Armatimonas rosea: one gene and its partner. The protein of the gene in region 1 binds, or shares a complex with, the protein of each later gene. Links are inferred from orthologs where the notes say so. Each region holds a gene or a part of one and is shown on either strand. Other genes may lie near its edges.

Evidence for each region. Proteins that work in one complex are often made in the same cells at the same time.
Region 2: the proteins of HNQ39_RS08295 (region 1) and lpxA are in contact, whole or in part, in a crystal structure (PDB 4J09), measured with the Escherichia coli proteins. The link is inferred for Armatimonas rosea from one-to-one orthologs.

Annotation. Positions count from the first base shown.
Region 1 is NZ_JACHGW010000002.1:87,484-94,885, forward strand. What follows is about bases 685-3,684. They hold HNQ39_RS08295 (MFS transporter), read right to left. Parts: upstream 2,857-3,684; coding sequence 1,513-2,856; downstream 685-1,512. Other genes in these bases: HNQ39_RS30525 (YDG/SRA domain-containing protein), read right to left, coding at 685-1,509; HNQ39_RS08300 (DUF6807 domain-containing protein), read right to left, coding at 2,853-3,684. Outside these bases: HNQ39_RS08285 (hypothetical protein), read right to left, coding at 1-253; more of HNQ39_RS30525, read right to left, coding at 613-684; more of HNQ39_RS08300, read right to left, coding at 3,685-4,094; HNQ39_RS08305 (Gfo/Idh/MocA family protein), read right to left, coding at 4,146-5,585; HNQ39_RS08315 (ATP-grasp domain-containing protein), read left to right, coding at 5,848-7,014; HNQ39_RS08320 (hypothetical protein), read right to left, coding at 7,040-7,402. UniProt on the Escherichia coli protein: Probably transports across the inner membrane the two dehydrated forms of N-acetylneuraminate (Neu5Ac), 2,7-anhydro-N-acetylneuraminate (2,7-AN) and 2-deoxy-2,3-didehydro-N-acetylneuraminate (2,3-EN).
Region 2 is NZ_JACHGW010000003.1:691,637-699,038, forward strand. What follows is about bases 1,606-4,605. They hold lpxA (acyl-ACP--UDP-N-acetylglucosamine O-acyltransferase), read right to left. Parts: upstream 3,508-4,605; coding sequence 2,704-3,507; downstream 1,606-2,703. Other genes in these bases: HNQ39_RS18225 (lipid-A-disaccharide synthase), read right to left, coding at 1,606-2,700; fabZ (3-hydroxyacyl-ACP dehydratase FabZ), read right to left, coding at 3,504-3,968; lpxC (UDP-3-O-acyl-N-acetylglucosamine deacetylase), read right to left, coding at 3,961-4,605. Also shown: HNQ39_RS18215 (methyltransferase domain-containing protein), read left to right, coding at 1-342; HNQ39_RS18220 (FAD-dependent oxidoreductase), read left to right, coding at 339-1,382; more of HNQ39_RS18225, read right to left, coding at 1,375-1,605; more of lpxC, read right to left, coding at 4,606-4,752; HNQ39_RS18245 (hypothetical protein), read left to right, coding at 4,790-5,185.

The DNA.
Region 1 (7,402 bases):
TGAGTAGCTCGGCAGTACGCTTTCGTCTCGCTTCGGAGTCCCAGGGGGCAACCTTGATCGTGCCTGCTTCGATCCCCTCGCACATGGCTTGCAGCTCGTCGGCAAACTCCTGGGTAATCACTGGTTCGGGGATAGCGTTCTCTTCCACCTCATCGAGTAGCTCATCGAGGGCCTCCAGGGGAGAGATTCCTCGCGACGCGGCAAAGCGAATCAGTCGGGCTTTTGTCTCTGGTTTCTCAATCGTCAGTGTCATGATATTTCCATCATATCTACAACGAAACAGCGGTGCCATAGAGCCATCTCCCTGCCGCCCATCTCCCTGCCACCCATCTCCCTGCCGCTGAGACGGCTTCCCTCTTCCCCGGATCGCTCGTCCCTCGCTAGGAAGAGGGACGAGCCTACCACGATAGGGGAGCCTCTCTTCCCGACGAGCTTGCGAGTACCACCCAGAGGGTACCGGGGGAAGAGAGGTGGGTGAGTTCTGCGAACCCGGAGAGATGCCCCGAAACCTACAGCCTGCCGAGCAAGTCGGGGCGGGCGCGGAGGGCGACCTTGGTGATGCGGTGGAGGGCCTGCATCCAGTCCCGCAGGGCCTTCGTGTATGGGCAGAGTTTATGTTTCCGTATCTGGGGAACTATACTCTTCTGGCCGCAAGTAACACTGCCGGTGGTATTGTAAGAAATCCGCTCGGATGTGATGCCCTAGCACTGTTCTCAGACGTTGTTGTGTTCCTGTTACTGTCAGGTCATCGTCGATCGTGATCGCTCCTGTGTCAAACAAGAGATGACAGTTTGCGCACAGACATAAGATATTGGTTATTATGTCTGGGCCATGATGGGGGCGGCCGAGAGGACGAATATGTGCTGCTTCTGCATAGGGGCCTCCTGGAGTTTCAAGACGGACTCCGCATACTTGGCACGTGTAGTTATGCATCTGCTTAACTCGATTCGCCAGAGCTGTTGTCCGTACAATGCGTGAGACTATTGCTGCTACGCGCTTGGTTGGACCGTACTCTTCTTTTGGCTCGCGAATCTGAAACGCGCCTTTTAAGCCAACCTTACTCAGACGGAAACGCCAGATCAGAAATCCTGACTTACCCCTATCCTGCCAATACCTCTCGACGCGGTAGAGACCAGCATAGACGTAACCGGAGGAGGGAGATAGCTCATGGCGATGACTGGCTCCACGGACAACTCGGATGGGCACTCCCTCCAATAGATTTTTTACTAAGGCTGCATTACCCCGAATAAGCTGTTGATCGAAGACTTGCTTCTTTGTTTGGGGATCGTTTCCCCCCTCACCCGTGTAGATCAGCTCATTGCCAAGGTCCTCATCGTCCTCGTAGCCACCCGAGAGAACGATTGATTCTGCGGGCTCACTCGCACTACCACAAATACCATTCATCGGGGGACGATGAACTCCTGCTTGGCTGAGAGCTGCACGATTTTCAAACCAGTGCCCCTCAGGATAACCCGGTATTTCACCATACTGGCGTTTACTGAGGGACATGGTTTACTCGGGCAGGGGCTTCCCTTTGGTCTCCGGGGCGAAGGCGAGCCCGACAAAGCCGAAGATATAGATGCTGGCGACGATGGCGGCGGCGATTCGGAAGCCGTAGGCGGGGTCGGTGGGGCTGTTGAAGGCCTTGGCGAGCCCTCCCAGCGCGAACGGTGCGGCGGCGGCCAGCAGGCGGGCGCAGTTGTAGCAGAACCCGATCCCCGTGGCGCGGAGCCGGGTGGGGTAGAGCTCGGGGAAGTAGACCGCAAACGCCGAGAAGGGGGCCAGGGCGCAGAAGCCCAGCACGAACGAGAGGACGTAGGCGGTGTTGAGGTCGCGGACGCCCCAGAAGGCAAGCTGGATCGAGCCGTAGGCCAGGAGCAGGAAGAGCGCCAGCGCAGGCTTGCGGCCCACCCGCTCACTCAGGGCGGCGTAGCCAAACATCCCCAGAAACGCCCCGACATTCTGGAAGATAAACGCGATACTCACCCACTGCCCGAGCTGCTTCTTGCCCGCGACAGCGTCCATCGCCGCGACATTGGGCCCCAGCACCGTGCGGATCAGGTCGGGGAGGAAGAAGCCCACGCCCCAGAGCCCACCCACACCGGCGAGAGCGATCAGGGTTCCGGCGATCGTGTTCTTGCGAAGAGTCGGATCGCTGAAGAGTGAGGCGATATTGCCGATCTCTCCGGTAGTTGCCGCCTTCTCCTTGGCCTCGTGCCACGCCTCGGGCTCCTTCACCGACGAGCGAATCCAGAGCACCATCAGGGCTGGGGCGGCTCCCACGAAGTAGACCACGCGCCAGTCGGCACCGGCCAGGAGGTTCACCACGGCCGCGCCCATGTTCCCGATTGCGGAGAGGGCTTGCAGGGTTCCCAGGGCCATCGGGCGGGAGCGGTTGGGCCAGACCTCCGCGACCAGCGCGGCACCGGCGGCAAACTCCCCGCCCACCCCGAGGGCGGTGATGAAGCGACAGATAAAGTACTGCGGCAGGTTCTGCACCAGCCCATTGAGCCCGGTGAAGACCGCGTAGATCAGGATCGTCAGCATCATCGTCCGGGTACGCCCCAGCTTGTCGCCGATCATCCCAAAGATAAAGCCCCCGAAGGCCCAGCCCACCAGAAAGGTCGCGGTCAGCTGCGCCCCCACCAGCTTGGCGGCATCGTCCAGCTCTTTCCCTGCGAGGCCGGTCAGCTCCAGGAGCGCCTTGACCGAGGGAGCCCGGACCATATTGAAGAGATTCTGGTCCATCGCATCAAAGAGCCAGCCCAGTGCCGCGATAATCAGCACCATCCAGGAGTACTTCGGGATTCCCTGGTACCACTTCAGGTTCTTGTCGTCGTGAGAGGCAACACTCATTTGGCGAGCTCGACTTTCGGGGGAGTGGCCCAGGCATTGAAGCTCTCGGCAATCTTAGCGGCGCGGGTATCGCCCTTGTGGAAGAGAACCCGGTAGGCAAAGGTCACGGACTTGCCCTCGGGCGTGATGAGCTGCCCGGCGTGGCGGTCGGTCTTCTTAGTGGTGTCGAAGTCATGGAGGCCGAAGGGGTTGGCGGCGTAGAGGCCGTAGGTGCGCGAGTGCCAGGTGGTCGGGTAGCGCGGGTTGCTCGGGGAGTCGAAGATCGCGATCCCGAAGGTCTCCCCGCCTGCCTCGACTGGGCCCCAGTAGTCGTGCCACGGCGATGGCTTCCCCCAGACCGCGGCGTTCTTCACGCCCTCGGCGCTCTCCAGGGTGCCCTTGCCCTCTTTCTCCGCCTTCATGATCTCGGGGACGCGTAGCGCAAAAGTCCCTTCCTTGGTATCGCCCCAAGTGAGCGGGCCACCGACTGCGGTGACCGTCACCGAGAAGTCCAGCACGATACTCTCCCCGACCGGCGTCACCACGATCTCGCGGGTGTCGCGGGCGATGGTCTTGCCCTGCTCGGTGATCCAGTCGGTCTTGGTGCCGAGCCTGCCGGAGACCGCGCCGCTCTCCAGGGCGGAGTAGCCGGTATTGACCGTCTTGCCGATCGGATGCCCCGCCTTGGCGACCTCGGTCCAGAAATCGACATCGTTCATCTCGCCGTGGGTGAACCAGAGCCCGCGGTGGTGCGGGTGGTCTTTCTCCTCGTGGCCCACTTCTTCCAGCGGCCAGCGACGCGTGAAGTGCTTGCCGCCAAAGGCCTGGATGGGGTAGAGGTAGGGCTTGTTCGGGCCGGTCGTGGTGTCGTAGCGGGTGAAGAGCTGCCCCCCGATCCGGATCTCCGCGTTCTTGCCCGCCTCCTTCACCTCGACAGTCGCTGCCTTGCCGGGCGTGAGCACAAAGAGCTTGGACTCGCCTTTCTTGAGGGCAGGGGCCACAAAGACCAGGGTGGCCTTGTCGGCACCGGCGGCCCGGATCTGGCAGACCAGCGGGGTCGCGCCCTTGGGGAGCGTGTGTTTTTTCTTGAGCTCGGCCTGGGAGAGGGTCAGGGAGACCGGAGCGGCGGCGCTATCGGCTTTCTCAGCGGTGACACGGACGGGGATGCTCTGCGCATCGGCAGCCCCTGCGGCGAGGGCGACACCGGCAACGGCGGCTCCCGCGACAGCACTGCGGCGGAGAAATTCAGGTTTCGGCATGAACCGGTTTTCGACAGGGGAGGAAGCGATTCCTCCCCTGTCGGTGACAAACTACGCCTTGGGGAGCGTGAAGCCCTTGCGGTACTCGCGGGTGAGCAGGGGAAGCGCGGCCTTGTCCTTGAACTGCTCCTTGGCCGCATCAATCTCCAGCAGGCGCCCGAGCTTGAGCTTGGTGTTGGTCAGAGCCACCCCGTTTTTCTCCAGGTGCTCCTTCATGCGGCCAAACGCCTCGGTGCCATTGCGGCTCTTGCTCCACTCGCGCTCGGCATCGCTGAAGCTGGTCTCCCGCCCGAGCTGGTAGGAGTTGTTGCCCAGGTGACAGAGCGCGCTGGAGAGGTGCCCCTCCAGAACCGGCGCGGCCAGGTCGGACTGCTGGCGGCTCTTGACGGCGCGGATAAAGGCGGCAAAGTGATCCCCGCCGCCGTTAAAGGTCGCCAGCGGCTGGCCGTCGTTGGTGAAGGCCGCCGCCTTGCCGTAGCTCGACGTAAACACGACATAGCCGCTCTCGCCGTAGATAATATCGCCGATATCGGCGCCCTTGAGCTTCTCGGTGGGCAGGCCGCGCACCTCGAAGACCAGCTGTGAGTCCGCGTAGTCGTAGACCGAGACCACGGTGTTGGGGGTCGTGCCCTGATCGACATAGCCAAAGCGCCCGCCCAGGGTCATCACCGAGCTGGGGAGCTGGTTCTTGCCCAGGGCCCAGCGCGCGATATCCATCTGGTGGATTCCCTGGTTGCCCAGATCGCCGGCGCCGTAGTCGAAGTTCCAGTGCCAGTTGTAGTGGAAGCGGTTCTTGTTGAAGGGGCGCTTGGGAGCGGCCCCCAGCCAGATATCGTAGTCCACGCCCGCGGGAACCTCGCTATCGGGGAAGATTCCGATACTGTTGCGGGGCTTGTAGCACAGCCCCCGCGCCACACTGACCTTGCCGATCTTGCCGTCGTGGATGAACTTGATCCCCTGCTGGACCGCCTTGGCCGAGCGGCTCTGGGTACCGACCTGGCAGATACGGCCCGTGCGCTGCTGCACCTGGACAATCCGGCGGCCCTCACTGACATTGTGGGAGCAGGGCTTCTCGACATAGACATCTTTTCCCGCCTCCATCGCCCAGGTCGCCGCCAGCGCGTGCCAGTGGATGGGCAGGGCGCACGAGACCGCGTCGATCTCCTTGTCCTCAAAGAGCTTGCGCAGGTCCTGGTAGACCTTGGGCTTCTTGCCGGTCTTCTTCTCTATCGCCGCCGCCGCCTTCTCCCCAACCCCGGAGTCGACATCGCAGATCGCCACCACCTCGGCATCCGGCAGCCCGAGATAGCCGTCGATATGCGCCTTGCCGCGCCCATTGACCCCGATCACCGCGACGCGCACCTTGTCCGCCGCGCCGTAGCGCCGCCGGGGGCGCGCCGGTGTGGGCTCTGCCGCAAACGCGCCCGCTGCTGTGAGCGATGCGATCGCGGTGGCAAAGAATGCCTCGTCTAGAAAACCTCGTCGTGTCATTGCTTTTTTCTCCCTAAGAAAATCTACCCAAACCAGTTCGGTTTTATTCTCTTCTTTTCCTCCTCTTGCAAGCCGCCCGAAGATACGATATAGTAGCTGGCGCCGAAATGATCCCGGATCGTTCAACGGCAGGACGACAGGTTCTGGCCCTGTTAATCGAGGTTCGAATCCTTGTCCGGGAATCTAAACCCCGCTACAATCGTAGCGGGGTTTTTTAATTGCTCCCCGCCCGTTGGAGGGGCGGGGCTGGAGTCTATATTTCATGATCGAGAGCTACCGCGCCGCGTACAACGCCGCCTTCACACCGAGCCGCTACGAGGCGTTCCTGCGCCGCCTGACCGAGCTCTGCGGGGAGCCCGTGCCCTTTCGCTGCGCGGAGACCCCGTGCTTCTTTGCTGCCGAGACCCTGGCGAGCATGGTGGACGTGGGCCAGGCGCTGATCGGGCAGCTGATTGCGAACGAGAGCTACTTAGCCCGTGCTGCGGCGGCCATCCCCGAGGCGTTTCGTGTCCCCAACACCGACTCTGCCCCGCTCTTTGTGCAGGCCGACTTCGGGCTCGACCAGAACCTTGCGCCCAAGCTGGTCGAGATCCAGGGCTTTCCCTCGCTCTATGCCTTCCAACCAACCCTCGCCGAGGCCTACCGTGATGCCTTTGAGATCGCCCCCCGCCTGAGCCCGTTTTTCGACAGCGGCACGCGAGAGAGCTACGATGCGGCCCTCTCACAGGTGCTCTGCAACGGCCACGATCCCCGTGAGGTCTTCCTGCTGGAGCTCGCGCCCCATGCCCAGAAAACACGCCCAGACTTTTTCCTCACCGAGAAGCGCTACGGTGTCCGAACCCTGGATGTGCAGAGCGTGGTCAAGCGTGGCAAGCAGCTCTTCGCCCCCGATGGCACCCCGATCAAGCGCCTCTACAACCGGGTGATTGTCGATGAGGTGGTGCGAAAAAGTGTTCCGCTGCCCTTCGACTTCCGCGACGAGCTTGAGGTGGAGTGGGCGGGGCACCCGAACTGGTATTTTTTAGTGAGCAAGTTCTCTCTGCCGTTTCTGAATCATCCGAGTGTCCCAAAGACGCAGTTTCTCTCGGATGTCACCGCGCTCCCGGAGGATCTAGAGAACTATGTCCTCAAGCCGCTCTTCTCGTTTGCGGGGCTAGGGGTGAGTGTCGGGCCGACCAAGGAAGAGCTCGCGGCGGTGGCGGATCCGCCCCAGTGGATTCTGCAGGAGCGTGTGAACTTTATCCCGACCATCGAGACCCCCGAGGGGCCAACCAAGGTCGAGGTGCGGATCATGTTTGTCCGGGTGGGGGGCACCTACCAGGCCATGACCTCGCTCCTGCGGCTAGGGCGCGGCAAGATGCTCGGGGTGGATCACAACCGCGACTCCACCTGGATCGGGGCCAGCGCCGCATTTATTGTGGAGAATTAACGGGACGTATCTCTCTAGAGTGGCACTACCATGTCCCCGAGCGGACAGTAATTGTCCCCAGGTCGAGGAACTTCCCTTCGTCCACACGGAGATTTTTTATGTGGATAGGATTGCCTGGCCCCGTGTGGTGGTAGAGAAGAGTATAGTCCGTCTTGGGCACTACCCAGGCAATAAAGCGACCGTCGGGGTAGGTGTGGAGCTTGGAGAAGAGCTGTGATCCCACATACAGCTCGGGCTGGGCATCGGTAAGGGGAGTGCCCTGCTCGTCCACAAGCTGCCCTGTGACACTATGCACCGGATGCTCCGAGAGCGCGACCACTTGCTGGCCCTCGCTCACTGTGATCTGCCCCGCTGCAAACAGGCGCTTCGTCGGGCCGAGGCTCCCACT
Region 2 (7,402 bases), on another replicon or contig:
GACTCGCGCACACTGGTGGCTGCGGGGGAGCGCTTTGATATTGTCCTCTCCAACCATGTCCTCCATCACCTGAGTGCGCCGGAGCTGACTGCGCTCTGCCAGGACTGCGAGCAGCTAGCCCTGGGCCGGGTGATCCACAACGATATCCGCCGCGATGACCTTGCCTATGTGCTCTTCCCCTTGGCGGGGCTGGTCTGCCAGCGCTCGTTTATTGTCGAGGACGGCCTGCGCTCCATCCGGCGCTCCTTTACCCCGGCCGAGCTGGAGCAAGCCGCGCCTCCCGGCTGGACCGTCGCAACCACAGCCCCGTTTCGCCTGCAGCTCCTCTGGAGCGCGCCATGAAGCCAGTGGTGATTGTCGGGGGCGGCCCCGTGGGGATGCTACTGGGGTGCTTGCTGGCCCAGCGCGGGGTTGCCTGTGAGCTCTTCGAGCGCCGCACGACCCGGGCACCCCACTCCCGCGCGATTGGGCTCCATGGCCCTGCGCTTGCGGTGCTCGACCGGGTGGGCGTGGGGCAGGCCGTGCGGCAGCGCGCCATGGCGATCACGGGGGGGCAGGTCTTCTACGGGAGCCAGCGCCTCGGGCGGCTTGCGCTGGAGCCGACCTCTGTCTCGATCCCGCAGACCGAGACAGAGCAGCTCCTAGAGGAGCGCCTCCTCTCCCTGCCCTGTGTGCGGTTTCACCGTGGGACGGCGGTGCAGGACCTCTCCGAGTACCGGGGCTGTGTCGTGGTGGGCAGCGATGGGAAAGACAGCCTCGTGCGGACGCAGGCAGGCATCCCGCTCACCGGACACGCCTACCCCGACCACTACCTGATGGGGGATTTTGCCGAGACGACCCCGTTTGGGAGCGATGCGGCGCTCTTTCTCACCCCCGACGGCATCGTGGAGTCGTTTCCTCTGCCGGGGGCGCAGCGGCGGTGGGTTGTCTGGACCGGCATCCCCGAGCGGCCCGCAAGTCTTCCCCGCCTCGTGGACCTGATCGCCACTCGGACTGGGTTTACCGTGACGCCGGAGAGCTGCTCTTGGGTGAGTGCCTTTGGCGTCCAGCACCAGCTCGCGCGGCGCTTCACGCAGGAGGGGCTTGCCTTGGTCGGGGATGCGGCGCACGTGATTAGCCCGATCGGGGGGCAGGGGATGACCCTGGGGTTCTTGGGCGCGGAGACCCTCGCCGAGGCAATCGTGGCGGGCGACCTGCGACCCTACGAGCGGGTGCAGCAGAAGCGTGCCCAGCGCATCGGGCGGCGGGCGGCGTTCAACACCGCGATGGGGCGGCCGTGCGTGCCGCACAGCCCGCGCTTGCTCTTTATCGAGGCACTGCTCCGCATTCCTGCGCTCGCACAGCACTTTGCGAGTCAGTTCACCATGGCTGATATTAGCTAGGCGCTGATCCTTGGGCGAGATCTAGGGCGAGCCTTGCGGTACGCTCCGCTCCACCGGGCTCCCCGAGCTGGCTGCGGATTCCCTGGAGGCTGCGGCGCATGCGTGCCATGCGATCGGGGTCGAGGAGGAGATCGAGGATATGGGTGGCGATCGCCTCGGGAGTCGCGGCGTCTTGGAGGAGCTCGGGGCAGATCTCTTCCCCGGCGATCAGGTTGGGCATCCCCACAAAGCGCGGCAGGCTCTTGCGGACGAGGGCGATCTGGAGGGTATTGGCCTTGCTGAGCTTGTAGACAATCACCATCGGCTTGCCCAAGATCGCCGCCTCCAGAGTGGTGGTTCCCGACTTGCAGATCAGCGCATCACAGGCCGAGAGCATGTCGTAGGTGGCGTCTTCGAGGATCACAAAGGGCGGGATCACCGGGCTCTCGCTTCGGTGCGCCTGGGCCTGCTCGATCCACTCTTTTTGTCGCCGTGCCAGCTCCTCGACCGAGCCCTCTGCCAGGACGGGCTGGCGTCGGTTGGTCTCGTGCGACGGCTTGTGCGCGGGCCGGGGGGCGGTGTGGTGCTGGGTCGCGGCGCGGATCGCGGCCTCGACCTGGGTGCGGTCCACGGTGGGGGCGAGGGCGATCATAAACTGCACGCCGGGGAGCCGCTGGGCGATCTGGAGCGCGGCGGCGAGCTGGGTGGGCAGGATGGCGTCTATCTCCTGACTACGGCTCCCCGGAAGCAGCCCGACCAGCGGCTTGTCGGTGTCGAGCCCGTATTTTTGCGCGAGCTCGGGGAGGGTGTGGGTGGGCTTCACCAGATCGAGCAGGGGATGTCCCACAAACTCGGCGCGCACCCCGAGGCGGTTGAGCTCGCTCGCGTTCCAGGGAAACGGCGAGGCGACCGCATCGACAAGCCCACTGAGCGGCGTGTACTTGAGGGTCTTGCGCCAGGAGCCGGGGGGGAAGTAGTAGAGAATCTTGGTCTGGGGGAGGTGCTTGCGCGCCCAGGGAACCAGGCCCTGGATTGGGCCAATCCCCAGGTGAAACGCACCCGCATCGATGGGGATGAGCACATCGGGCGGACGCCGCTTGAGCTCGGCGAGCAGGCGACGGCGCGCGGCGAGCATCTGCGGGAGCAGCTTCATGCCCGCGACCAGGCCAATCACCCCAAACGAGCTGGCATCAACAATGACCTCGGCGCCGGCTTCACGGAGCCACTTGCCGCCACTGCCGTAGAGCTCGACAGCCGGGTCTAGGCGGCGCAGCTCGTGGGCGAGCTGGCCGGCAACCCGGTCTCCCGAGGCCTCCGCGGCAGTGATGGCGACTCGCATGGGCTAGCGGCGCGGGCGGTCGTCTTGCCGCCCCGACGTTCCGTCCTTCATGCGCTCGATAAACTGCACGAGGTAGTCCAGCTCCGGGTTGGGCTCCAGCTCCTCCGCGATGGCTTCGAGGGCCTGGGTGCGGTTCATGTTGGAGCGGTAGAGCAGCTTGTAGGCCTGCTTGAGTGCGTTGCGGGTGTTGGTGTCGATCCCGGCGCGGCGGAGCCCGCGGACATTGAGGTCGAGGATATCGGCGGGGCGGCCATCGGCGAGCATGAACGGCGGGACATCCTGGACCACCTTGGAGTACCCCCCGAGCATGGCGTAGCGGCCGACACGCACGAACTGGTGCATCCCGATCATGCCCCCGACAATCACGTTGTCCTCGATATAGATGTGTCCGGAGAGTCCGGCATACGACGATAGCATGGCCTTGTTGCCGACATTGCAGTTGTGCCCGATATGGACATAGGCCATGATCAGGTTGTCATCGCCGATTGTCGTGGCCTCGTCCTCGCCCGTGGAGCGGTGGATCGTGACAAACTCGCGAATCTGGGTCCGGTCACCGACCCGCACAAAGGAGCGCTCGCCCTTGAACTTATTGTCCTGCGGGGGGCCACCGAGCACCGCGCCCGCTCGGACCTGGCAGAGCTTGCCCAGCTCGGTGTACTGCTCCAGGACCACGTGCGGCCCGAGGATCGTCCCATCGCCGACAATACAGTCCGGCCCAATCACCGTGTAGGCACCGATCTCCACATCTTCGCCGATCTGGGCCGACGGATCGATCACCGCGGTTGCGTGAATCTTGGGGGTACTCATAGCTCGCTCATTCTCCCTTCCGCCAGAGCAAAGGAGATCTCCGCCTCGGAGGCGATCTTTCCATCGACTTTTGCTTCACAGTGGATCCAGCCCATCGGGCCACGTGTCTTGGTGACGACGATCTCAATCTCGAGAACATCGCCGGGCACGACCTTGCGCCGGAAGCGGGCCTTCTCGATTCCGGTGAGCAGGGCGAGCTTGCCTTCGTTGCCGGGCTCCAGGAGCAGCAGGACACCGCCCGCTTGTGCCATGCACTCAATTTGAAGGACTCCCGGCATGATCGGAATCTCAGGGAAGTGCCCAACAAAGTGCGGCTCGTTGATCGTCACGTTCTTACGTGCCAGGATGCGCTTGCCCGGGTCTAGCTCCAGGACACGGTCTACCAGTAGAAACGGGTAGCGGTGGGGCAAGATGCGCAGCAGCGTCGTTGCCTCGATGGGCAGGGATATTTCGTTACTCAAGATCAGTCCTCGACAGAAGTGAAGCCAGCTGGCAGTTTAGCCTGTGGCTGGGTTTCATGGCGATTATATCCGCTTTTGGCAGAAAACCGGTAAGGTAGAGGTCACCGAGGAGGTCGAGAAGCTTATGCCGTGCCAGCTCGTTGTCAAAGCGCAGGGCGGGCTCGTAGCGATCGGGGTAGACAATCACCGCGTTGTCCAGCGAGCCGCCCTTAGCCAGGCCGGCATCGAGGAGCTTTTGCACTTCCTCAATAAACCCAAAGGTCCGAGCTGGCGCGATCTCACGGGCGTAGTCTCCCTCGCTGGTGGGGGCAGGGGGGGCAAAGCGTGCGACTTGTGTCCCGACCAGCGCGTGCTCGAAGGCGATCGCGCAGGTGACCGTGAGGTGCTCGGCGGGGTAGCAGGCGATAAAGGCTCCTCCGCGACCCGTCACAATAACTGGCTCCGTAAGCTCCCGGAGCACGAGCGGGCTCTGGGGGAGCACCTCTGCCCAGCCTGCGGCGCTGCCATCGAGGATGGGGAGCTCGGGGCCATCGACCGTGATCTTCAGGTCGGTGATTCCGCGCCCCGCGCAGGCGGAGAGCAGGTGCTCCACGGTGGAGAGGCGTGCGCCGCCGCTTCCCAAGACGGTGCAGCGGAGGGTCTCGACCACGTTTTCGGCGCGCGCAGGAATCGTCCCCTGCGCCGTCTCAAAGACAATGCCGGAGCCGGGGGGGAGGGCGGTGAGAGTCGCGGTGCAGGGCTGGCCGGTGTGGATGCCAACCCCGGAGAGTGTCGCGTAGGTCATGGCCTAGATGATACAATATTCCCTAGCGAAATTTCCTATGAGCCGCATCGTTCATCGTCAGCCTATCTGGACCTGGAGCCTTGTCTTCCTCTCCACCCTCCTGCTCACCCCGAGCACGGCGGCGGTGGTGCTGGCGGCGCTGCGTCAGGCCAATGTGGCGATGGTGCCAAGCGAGTCGGCGGTCTCTCCCCGGCGGGCGACCACCGAAGAGGAAGAGGCGATCAAGGCCGCCGCCCAGAGCGGGCGCCTGAAGGTCATTCGCCTAGAGCCCGCCTCCGAGCAGAACGCTCTGGCGATCCTCGCCCCAACCCGCGCCACGGTCGCGCTCCCGGAGCTCTGCGCTGCCCGGCAGCTCTATCCCACCCTCACAACCACCCTCCGTTCTGCGGAGCGACTCTCCTATGGCTCTCGTGCACCGCCGCACGCCGCTTAGAACTCTTCTTCGTTGATTGTGTCCCGGATGGTAAACGTCGGGCAACCTCGACGGTAAACGTCAGGCTATGGGGCCTTCGGCCGCCTCCTCGTCCCTCGTCGGTACAAGATTTATCCGAGCGAAGCGAGGCGGCGGAGGCACGACGCCCCATAGCCCCACGTTTATCGTGCGGGAACGTGAATTTAAGTGAGAACCACAGAATAACCATGGATTTCCTACGAAAACTTTTTGATAACAACGAGCGTGATGTCCGCAAGTACCGCAAGGTCGTGGAGAAGATCAACGCGATCGAGCCGCAGTTTAAGGCGCTAACCGATGAGCAGCTCAAGGCCAAGACCGACGAGTTCCGCCAGCGGGTGAAGGACGCCGTCGGCGATGAGAGCGAGTACACCGACCCCAAGATGCTCCGCGCCGCCTACGACAAGGCGCTCGATAGCATCCTGGTCGAGGCGTTTGCCGCCTGCCGCGAGGCGGGCTGGCGTGCGCTGGGGATGCGCCACTTCGATGTCCAGCTCATCGGGGGCATGGTCCAGCACGATGGCCGTATCTCCGAGCTACGCACCGGCGAGGGCAAGACCCTGACCTCGACCCTGGCGACCTACCTCAACGCCATCGCGGGCAAGGGAGTGCACCTGGTCACGGCCAACGACTACCTGGTCAAGCGCGATGCCATCTGGATGGGGCCGGTCTACGCGGCGCTGGGGATGACGGTCGGGATTCTGCAGGGGCACTCCCCGGAGACGGGCGAGGGCGGTGGGACCTTTATCTACGACCCCAGCTACGAAGACCCGTCGGTGGATGGCCTCGATGAGCGCTTTAAGTACGCCCGCCAGACCTACGACCGCCGCGATGCCTATGCCTGCGATATCCTCTACGCCACCAGCGCCGAGCTGGGCTTTGACTACCTCCGCGACAACATGGCCCCCACCCTGGAGCATGTTGTCCAGCACCGTGGTCACTGGTTCGCCATTATCGACGAGTGCGACTCCAACTTAATCGACGAGGCCCGGACCCCGCTGATTATCTCCGGCACGGCCCAGCGCTCGTCGGAGCTCTACTATGTCTTCTCGAGCATCATGCCCCAGCTTGAGAAGGGCGAGGCCAAGAAAGACAAGTACGACACCACCACCGACGAAAAAGACTACACCGTGGACGAGAAGGCCAAGAACGCCACCTTCACCGAGCGGGGCATGGAAAAGGTCGAAGAGATCCTCCGCAAGATGGGCCACGATATCCAGGATATCTCGTCGATGGAGAACCTGGAGTACATGCAGCACGCGGTCGCGGCTCTGAAGGCCCATGCGGTCTTTGAGCTCGATATCGACTACGTGGTCAAGCCCAACCAGGAGGGCAAGCCCGAGATCGTGATTGTCGATGAGTCCACGGGGCGCCTGATGTTTGGCCGCCGCTGGTCCGATGGCCTGCACCAGGCGGTCGAGGCCAAGGAGGGGATCAAGATCGAGAACGAGCAGCAGACCCTCGCGACCATCACGATCCAGAACTACTTCCGCCTCTACGCCAAGCTCGCGGGCATGACCGGAACCGCCAAGACCGAAGAGGACGAGTTCCGCAAGATCTACGCGCTCGATGTGGTGCAGGTGCCTACCAACAAGCCCATGCAGCGCAAAGATGTCGCCGACATGATCTACAAGAGCCTGGAGGCCAAGCTGCGCGGGATCGCCAGCGAGGTGCTCACGGTCCACTGTCGCCAGCAACCGCTCCTCGTGGGGACTCGCTCTATTGAGATGAGCGAGCGGGTCAGCTCCCGCCTGACCTTCCAGGCACTGGAGCTCCTCTCCGCCATCACGATCCTGCGCGCACGCTTGCTAGAGAAGCGCAAGGAGCTCGGGGAAGAGAAGTACGGCCAGTTCACCGCAGTGCTCAACCGGCGTGTCGACGACCTCAACCTGCCGATGCTCGCGCCGCTCGCCAAGGAGCTGGGCATGGGCACGAAGATGACCGACGAGGCCCAGGTCGCGGCGTTTGCGAGCCTACTGGGGCTGGACAAGGCCGATGAGAACGCGGTCAAGAACCTGGTCGCACTCCATGGCAAGTCCGCCACCGAGGTCTCCACGGAGCTCGTGACCGCCCAGCTCAAGGCACTGCGCGAGGCGCTGGAGTACGGGATTCCCCACAATGTCCTCAATGCCAAGTACCACGAGCAAGAGGCACGCATCATCGCCGAGGCGGGCCGCCGTGGCGCGGTGACGATCGCGA